DNA from 2 places in the Polaribacter sp. MED152 genome. Region 1 is predicted to be linked to the other one. Evidence: riboswitches for the same ligand, from Rfam matches in the RefSeq annotation. Region 1 holds a riboswitch; the other holds the start of a gene.
The links. Region 1 has a riboswitch for S-adenosylmethionine ahead of MED152_RS06105 (homocysteine S-methyltransferase family protein). Riboswitches for the same ligand answer to the same signal wherever they lie in the genome.
Positions count from the first base shown of each region.

Region 2: another riboswitch for S-adenosylmethionine. It lies ahead of MED152_RS07285 (hypothetical protein); the one in region 1 lies ahead of MED152_RS06105 (homocysteine S-methyltransferase family protein).

Region 1 is NC_020830.1:1,381,359-1,386,111, forward strand. It holds gene metH (methionine synthase) at 1-1,005, opposite strand, end outside; gene MED152_RS06105 (homocysteine S-methyltransferase family protein) at 1,005-2,009, opposite strand; SAM riboswitch class I at 2,054-2,178, opposite strand; gene cysM (cysteine synthase CysM) at 2,242-3,129, opposite strand; gene epsC (serine O-acetyltransferase EpsC) at 3,131-3,907, opposite strand; gene MED152_RS06120 (2Fe-2S iron-sulfur cluster-binding protein) at 3,914-4,243, opposite strand; gene MED152_RS06125 (NAD(P)/FAD-dependent oxidoreductase) at 4,300-4,753, opposite strand, start outside.
Region 2 is NC_020830.1:1,644,467-1,649,219, reverse strand. It holds gene MED152_RS07310 (hypothetical protein) at 1-848, shown strand, start outside; gene MED152_RS07305 (hypothetical protein) at 1,120-1,710, opposite strand; gene MED152_RS07300 (hypothetical protein) at 1,715-2,107, opposite strand; gene MED152_RS07295 (hypothetical protein) at 2,228-2,581, opposite strand; gene MED152_RS07285 (hypothetical protein) at 2,802-3,455, opposite strand; SAM-I-IV-variant riboswitch at 3,504-3,598, opposite strand; gene MED152_RS07280 (WYL domain-containing protein) at 4,537-4,753, shown strand, end outside.

The DNA of each region.
Region 1 (4,753 bases):
TTTTACTAAAGCATGTGTAATTCTTTCTTGTAGCGGTTTTTCTCTCCAAGATAAATCGACTGTTTTATTTTTGGTGGTTCCTTTTACAGTCTCTGCAAAATCTAATAAGCGCTCTGTAGCATCATCTCTTCTATCTAAAATTACATCTTCTATATGCTCTAATAAATCTTTGGGAATATCATCATAGACTTCTAACATTGCAGGATTTACAATACCCATATTCATACCATTTTGAATGGCATAATACAAGAAAACCGAGTGCATTGCTTCACGAACTGTGTTGTTACCTCTAAATGAAAAAGACACATTTGAAACTCCACCACTTACAGATACATTTTCTAAATTTTCACGCACCCATTTTGTAGCTTCTATAAAATCGATAGCATTTCTTCGATGTTCATCCATACCTGTTGCTACAGGAAAAATATTTAAATCAAAAATGATATCTTCTGATGCAAAACCAACTTTGTTTACTAAAATATGATAAGATCTTTTGGCTATTTCTATGCGTCTATCATAATTATCTGCTTGCCCAACTTCATCAAAAGCCATTACAATTACAGCTGCTCCATAACGTTTAATTTGAGTGGCTTCCCAAATAAATTTTTCTTCACCTTCTTTTAAAGAAATTGAGTTTACGACACATTTACCTTGAACTACCTGTAAACCAGCTTCTATGATTTCCCATTTAGAGCTATCAATCATCATTGGAACTCTACAAATATCTGGTTCTGCAGCAATTAAATTTAGAAAACGAACCATAGCTTCTTTTCCGTCAATCAAACCATCGTCCATATTAATGTCAACAATTTGCGCTCCACCATCTACTTGATGACGTGCAACATCTAAAGCTTCGTCAAATTTTTCTTCTTTAATTAAACGTAAAAATTTACGAGAACCAGCTACATTTGTGCGTTCACCAACATTGATAAAGTTGCTATTCTCATTTAAAATCAGAGGTTCTAAACCCGATAATCGCATGTATTTAGTTTGTTTCACTTTCATTAGTGTACTTTTTCTAAAATTTTACGAGGTTTATATTTGGCAGCAATATTTGCGATAACTCTAATATGTTCTGGTGATGTTCCACAACAGCCACCAATAATATTAATTAAATTTTTCTTTAAATATTCTTCTATTTGTTCTCCCATTTCTTCTGGAGTTTCATCATACTCTCCAAAAGCATTTGGTAAACCTGCATTTGGGTGAGCTGAAATGGCAAATTCTGTTTTGTTGGCAATTGCCTCTAAATGAGGTTGCAACAAATTAGCACCTAGAGCACAATTAAAACCTACTGATAATAATGGAATATGAGAAACAGAAATTAAAAAAGCTTCTGCTGTTTGGCCTGATAAAGTTCTACCTGATGCATCTGTAATTGTACCACTTAGCATTACAGGAATATCCATTTTTCTTTCTTCTTTAACCTGCTCTATTGCAAACAATGCTGCTTTTGCATTTAATGTATCAAAAACAGTTTCTACCAATAAAATGTCTGCACCACCATCTAATAATGCTTCTACTTGTTGTTTATAAGCAACTCTTAATTCATCAAAAGTTACAGCTCTGTAACCAGGATCGTTTACATCTGGAGACATGCTTGCAGTTCTATTTGTTGGCCCAATTGAACCTGCAACAAAACGTGGTTTATTCGGTTCTTTAGCTGTAAATTCTAAAGCAACTTCTTTCGCAATTTTCGCAGATTGATAATTCAATTCGTATACCAAATCTTCCATTTGATAATCAGCCATTGCAATTGTAGTTCCAGAAAAAGTATTGGTTTCTATGATATCTGCACCAGCTTCAAAATACTTGGCATGAATTGTTTTTATTGCTTCTGGTTGGGTTAATGATAACAAATCATTATTTCCTTGCAAAGGTGTTGGGTACTCTTTAAAGCGCTCTCCTCTAAAATCTTCTTCAGTAAATTTATAGGCTTGTAGCATGGTACCCATAGCACCATCTAAAACCAAAATTCTTTCTTGTAAAGCTTTGTAAATATTTGACATATCTAATTATTATATAATATGTCATCAGGAAAAGTGTAATTTCTCTGTTATCTGTCAATAGCTATTTGATAAAATATCGAAATAGATTGTAGAATGTAGCACCTTTCTCATTTCTGAGAGGTTGCCAAAGCTTCACTGGGTCTAATCCCTCTGCCTTTCGTGATAACGTATTAATAAGTTTATGAACTAAATTCGAAACAAAGTAACGAACTTTTTTTCTATTTTTTATGGTTTATTCGTAAATATCTGAAGATAAATATCTATCTCCCCTATCACAAATAATGGCAACCACAACACCTTTGTCTATTGAATTGGCAATTTTAATAGCAGTAGAGACAGAACCTCCACTACTCATTCCAGAAAAAATACCTTCTTCTCTTGCCAAACGAATGGTCATTGCTTTGGCTTCTTCTTCACTTACTTCTAAAACCTGATCTATTTTTTTTGGATTAAAAATAGCTGGTAAATATTCTTTTTTCCATTTTCTAATACCTGGAATTCTTGCTCCATCTTTTGGTTGCGCCCCAATTATAGTAATATCTTCATTTTTTTCTTTAAGAAAATCAGAAACTCCAGTTATGGTACCAGTTGTGCCCATTGCAGAAACAAAATGTGTTACTTTACCTTGAGTATCTCTCCAAATTTCTGGGCCAGTTGTTTTGTAATGTGCCTTTGGATTATCGAAATTATCAAACTGATTTAATCGAAAATAACCCTTTTTATATTTTAAACTTAGTGCATGATCTATTGCACCTTCCATACCTTTATCTGCAGGAGTAAGTATAACTTCTGCACCATAAGCACGCATCGTTTTTACTCTTTCTATCGTTGAGTTTTCTGGCATAGTTATTACCATATTTACCCCTAAAACTTTAGCCATTAAAGCCAATGCAATGCCTGTATTACCACTTGTAGCCTCTACTAAAGTATCTCCTTTTTTAATATTTTTTCTTTTAATAGCCTCAGAAATCATATAATAGGCAGCTCTGTCTTTTACACTACCTCCAGGATTATTACCTTCTAGTTTTAATAAAAGTGTAACACCCTCTTTTTTAAAGATTCTTTGCGCTTCTACTAATGGCGTATTTCCTACAAAATCTATGATACTTTTTGTTTGCATTTTAAATTCTTTTTTGAAAAATATTATTTTCTTTTTGCACTGTAACTACTGAGTTAATAGGTATAGATTCTGTTACACAAACATTTGCCCCAATTACAGAGTTTGCACCTATAATTACATCTCCTCCTAAAATAGTTGCGTTTGCATAAATAATAACATTGTCTTCTATTGTTGGGTGTCTTTTTGTGAATGCCAAGCTCTTTTTTACTTGAATTCCACCTAAGGTAACTCCCTGAAAAATTTGAACATTATTTTTAATGATGGTAGTTTCACCTATTACAATACCTGTTGCATGATCTATAAAGAACGATTCTCCAATTTCTGCTCCTGGATGTATATCTGTACCTGTTGTACTATGAGCAAATTCACTCATCATTCTAGGTAAAATAGGAATATCTAATTTTAGTAATTGATGACTTAGTCTGTACACAGCTATTGCATAAAAACCAGGATATGCCAAGTATATTTCTTCTAAACTTTTAGCAGCTGGATCATTTCTATTTGCAGCCTCTGCATCTAGATCTAACTTTTTACGAATGGCGTTAAATGATTCTTGAAAATCGCTCCAAAGTTTTTCACCATTTTCTACAGCTAGTCTTTCTAAGATCAATAAAAATTTTCTTCGAGTATCTGAACCATTTTCCGAAAGATGATTTTGGTCAAATAAATTGTTTATCAACTGTTTTGTAAAAACTTCAACAGCGTCTCTTAAACACATATTGTAATTCTTAAATTCAACCGATTTTTTATTTTCTATGATTTGTTCTGTCTGCTTCATAAAGGTTTAACTTTCAGGTGCTAATTCTACCTCTAAACCATTTAATTCTGGTGTAATTTGTATTTGACAACCTAATCTGCTGTTATCTTCTACATAAAATGCTTCTGCTAACATTGCATCTTCATCATCTGTCATTTCTGGAAGTTCATGGTCTGACTTCACATAACATTGGCATGAAGCACACATAGCCATTCCACCACAAATACCAATAGTACCTTCTTCTGCTAACTCATAAGAACGAACTACTTCCATTAAATTCATAGACATGTCTGTAGGCGCTACAATATCATGCGTTTTACCTTCTCTGTCTGTAATTTTTATATTGATGTCTTGCATCTCTTTGTCTATTATTGATCTAGTCTACAAATTTACGCAAACCTAACAATATACCCTTATTGAATTGCTTTAATTACTGCTTTTGGTGCTTCTTTCTTAGTACCATCAAAACCTTGTACACCGCCAACTGTAGTATATTTCATTACGTATTTTTTATCAGGAAAGATTCTTTTATAAGCACTTTGACACATCAATGTAGCCTCATGGAAACCACATAAAATTAGTTTTAATTTACCTGGATATGTATTTACATCTCCAATTGCATAAATACCAGGAACATTTGTTTGATAGTCTAAAGCATTATTTACTTTAATAGCATTTTTCTCTATTTCTAAACCCCAATTTGCAATTGATCCTAATTTTGGTGACAAACCAAATAGTGGAATAAAATGGTCTGTATCTATGATAAAGCCATCTTCGCCTTTTTTCTCTACTACAACTCCTGTTACTTTTTCATCACCCAAAATACCTTTAACTTCTGCTGGAGTTATGATATTGATTTTGCCTAAA
Region 2 (4,753 bases), 260 kb from region 1:
TGAATTATTTGCATAATTATATACCACAACATGAACAAACTTGGTCTCAAAAAGATTTTAAAAATAACAGAGGTATTGGATTTCTTTTTTCAAAAAAAATTATAGATAAATTATCTATTTCTCCAATAAATTGGGAACAAATTATTTTTATTTATGCCTTATTTTTTAAGTTATGGAATATATTACCTTTTTTCAAGAAAGGTGAATTAAGAAAAAAAGCATTTATTCTAGATTACTTTACAACTAATTACTGCTCAAACTTAGATTTATTTATTTCTAAACACTCAAATCATAAAAATCAAATATTTAGCAATAAAAAAATTTCAGAAAGTTTATTTTTAGATCTAAAAATAAACCTTAAATATTATAAACCTGTCTATTCAGGTAAAGATTCTAGAGCAAAAAATCATATTACTGATATTATATTATATTCATCATATTTTGAATTAATTGAATTTATTTTGAAATTAAATAAAAACCAGATATTAAAAACGTTTAAAAGTATCAAAACCCAAACTTCCAATATTACTTTAAATAGCTTAAAAAAATCGTTTAACTTAAAAAGTGAGTTGCTTAAAAAAGAACAGAATTTTTGGAAGATTAAAATTCTTTTTAATGATTTAATCGAAATTAGGCACAAGCATAGTTCAATTCAACAAAATTTGGGTAATATGGATAATATTTCTAAAATTGACTTATTTAATTTATGCGTTCAAGAAAAGGTTAAGCTTTGCAACTTTATATCTACAAATGATATACTAAAAATTAAAACTAAAGCTTCAAATAATAAAGAATTTGAAGTTATGAAAAATTTCATTTTTGAAAGATTTTACCTTTTTGAATATTAATTTTTTCATGTTTTGAATCTTAATAGATTAATTTGTGTAATGTTAAGGTTATTCTTTTACCTTATTCTTGAACACCTAATTGAGTATGGAAGGTAATCAAACTTTAATTTTCTTACACACCCCAAGTGTAAAGGTTTTGTCTGAAATCTTAATAAATATTTTGTTATAATAGAATTTTCTTATAATCGGTTTTCTAAGGCTTTATAGTTTTAATTAAATAATTTTATTAGTTAAAATTTAGGTTTATATCACATTGCCTTTTAACATATAGTTAGTTGATTTTTAAATTATTTATTTGGTCGTATTTTACTTGATGAGGTAGTCTTAAAAAAAGTAGTGTTTTGTATTGAGTAGTAATTCTAAACTCACCTTTACCACTTTCTTTACTATATGAAACACCTCTAAAATTTAACTCTTCATCAAAAAATAAAATAACATAAGGACAAACACCTGTTAAGTTAATGATTTTGTTAGGAGATTCACTTTCATTAATTAGTAAAACAGCTTCCTCATCATCTGTAAGGTATTTTTGCATGTCTATGAATGAGTTTTTTAAAATTACAGCATAATCTATAGGAACTTCTTGGCTTTCATGAATAAACTGCCCTAATAAACTTATAGTTCTTAGCTTTTCAACTTTCATATTCATTTGTTCAATTTCATTTTCTAACGCAAGGTAGGTGCTATTTCTAATAATATTAAAATTATAGACCCCTTTAGATTCTTGTTTGGAGCTGTATACATGTAACCTATGTAATTCCATAAATTTATTAATTTCCACATCACTCCAATTTTCTAATGTCTTTTCAATAAGAGGTACACCCCAAGGTGTTAGTAATCCAATATAAATGTCTTTTTTCATAGTTTTAGTTTATTCTTGGGTCAATTTCATTAGTAATTTCAAACATGACGGTTTCATCTAAATACTCGACAACTACTCTGTTTTGTAAAAACTCTTGCATCAATGCTTTCGTAAGGTTATTAATAGTTTCCTTAAGATGTTTTTCTTCTAATGGAAATTTTGGGTAATTGATAAAATTGAGTTTTAAATGTGGCTCTATTTGTCCACTAAAAACAATATCACAGTGACTAACTGATGCACTAATAGCAATATTTTTATTTATGAATAATTCCTTTTGATAGGTTTGTATAAACTGTAGTATTTGCTTTTTTTGTATGACTTCTTGTGTATAGCCTTTCTCTAATCCTAAAGTTATTTGAGCTGAAAAAGGTTTTACAGTTGTTTTATGGTACTCCATAGCTTATGTTCTAATTTATTTGTAATAGGTGTTTTTGTCTCTTTAATTTATATTAATCCAACACTTTAAGGTTTCCTTGGTTTGTAGATTTTCTGTTTTGATTTCCTTTAGCATTTGTGTCTACATCTTCTGGTCTTTTTTACTTTTGATTTCAGACAACCATTTTTTAAGTTCCTCTAACTTTCCTTTTCTCTTGTAATACCCACATCCCCATTCATCTGTAGTAGTAACCACCATCAAAAAGTGATTGCCTCCAGAAGGACATTTTGCAATCCAACTTCGTTCATTGTTACCTAAAGGATTTGGGTAGAGGTGAAACTTTTCTAAATATTGTATTAGTGGTGTAATAGTCTTTTTAGCTTTTTGTTTAATAGCCTTCTTCTCATGAACTATTTTTTGAATGACTCTATTAAATTCATAACCTGTAATCATTTTACTAGAAATAAAGCCAGGGTATTCTTGATATAAGTACATTCCTTCTAGCTAGTTTTCTAAAGTTAACAAAAGGTTTTGCTTTAGACTTTTGTATGTTATCCTCGTTTTACTACGTAAGGATATTTCATAATCATCTAAGAAGCTAGCGAGCTGTATAAAATCATCATTTGTGACCCGATAGTAATAATAGAATTTAGCATCCCAATCAGTATCAATAGTGGTTAAGAAATATTGAAAATCACTTTTCTTTAATTTGTTTTTATGCTTGTTCATTTCCTCTTTTCTTTAACAATTCAGCAAGCTTATCATCCGAATCTAAGTCGACTAATGCGTTAATCGTAGTTGTTTCAAATTCTTCTGATATCATTTGACCTAAATGAGTTTTCGACCTCTTAAATAAAGTTATGGAATCTTCATAAATCAATCCCATCTTATAAAAAAGGATAAGTAGAATTCTCTCTAATTTTATTGTGTCTAGTTCAGGCTTTTCGTCTACGGATTGAATGAGCATTTGTAACACATAATCGAAACTTTCGTAGTAATCAGGGACATGGTCTTCAAGTCCTTCTTTATGTGTTTTAATAAAAACAGCATAGACATTGTTGTAATGATGCTTTCCTAAGTAAATACTGGTGGTTACGGAAGCTTGATATTGTAGTAATAAATCAGTAAAATCATGCTCTAGATCACCTAATTTAAAGACATCTTTTTTAATCGTTTTCCATTGATATTTTCCCATATATTCAGGAATGGCATCGTAAGATGAAATAATGAAATGGTTAGGGATAATTTCTTGAGCATAATTCACTAATAAATTATCCAAAGATTGATCTTCTGGTAATAGTTTTTCACTGGCTTTACCAGTTCCAAAGTTGACGGCATGTCCGCCAAATCTTGACATTAAGTTTTTCAAAATGCATAGTTTTAAAGGTTATGCATCAGGTAAATAATAGATATGTTGGATGTTCATTTATTTTGACAGAACTGTCCGTATACTAAACCACCGTAGCTTTTTTGCTCGGTTGGTACGCAATTCTTGCGTTCCTGATACTGCCACAAAGATATTAAAATATATGATTTTAGCAATTTAAAAGTTGATTATCCCATCAATTAAATAATTTGAAATGGATATTTTATTTTCTAACCATTGCTTATTTGAACAAAATTTATATCTTTAACTCAGTACTTCGCTAAATATAAATTGCTATTAATATTATTCGCTAGTATTTCAGTTTTCTTAAAATTTGTTTGAAATCTGTGTTTTAATTAATTTATTATTCCTTTCAATAGGCATGCTTATTTTAGAATATTTTTTCTAAATTAATTATTTAATTAATCCAATGAGTGTTTTAAATATTTTTATAATCACTTTTTGAAACTTGAATACTTAGGTATAATTTAGATTTATCAATTAACGAAAGGGCTTCTAAATGTTTGTTAACGAATAGTAAAATAGATGTAATAACTGGGAAATTAAATCAATTAAGTAGATTTTTGAAAAAGGGAAATAACACAATACAGAAATAACATGAAAAATTAATCTAAAAGGTTAACAAAAAAGGTTTTCTGTGAATACTAAATTTTACACCTTTGATATTGTTTTAAAATTTAGTCAGCACCACAAAGCAGAGTCAGTTGCCGAAGCTTTAAAGATAATCTAACATATATTGAAGGGTGCTAAGTGCACATTCAAAGTTTTTATTAAGCAAATGATGTTTGGGAAGTCTTAGATCTTTATAAAAATTTAGATTGCTAAACTAATAGAATAAAATCATCTTAATTTTACAATTTTAGAGTTAAAAGAATATATAAGCTAAGAGTAAGTTCGCTTCAGAGATAAAATATACTGGTGCAAATTTGAATTAGCAGCTTTGATAGATCAAATGAAATTTGGAACTATTCAAAAAATATAAACAAATTTAAGTTATACAAATAAAAAGAATTTTTTAAAGGTTTTATAGAAGTAAAGTAAATTAATTTTTAAATAAAATGCTATGTATGTTAAAGCACAAGTTAAAAAAGCGATAATAGATAAAAGAAATATTTTTATAAAATATAGAAAATTTGATGGTGATATAAGTGAAAGGTTGGTGAGTGATTTAGATTACAATAATTCATATACTGATGATGGTTTCTATAACGACCACATTAAAGGGTTTTGTCATTTAAGAGGTGAAGAAAGAACATTTAGAGTCAGCAGAATAACATCAA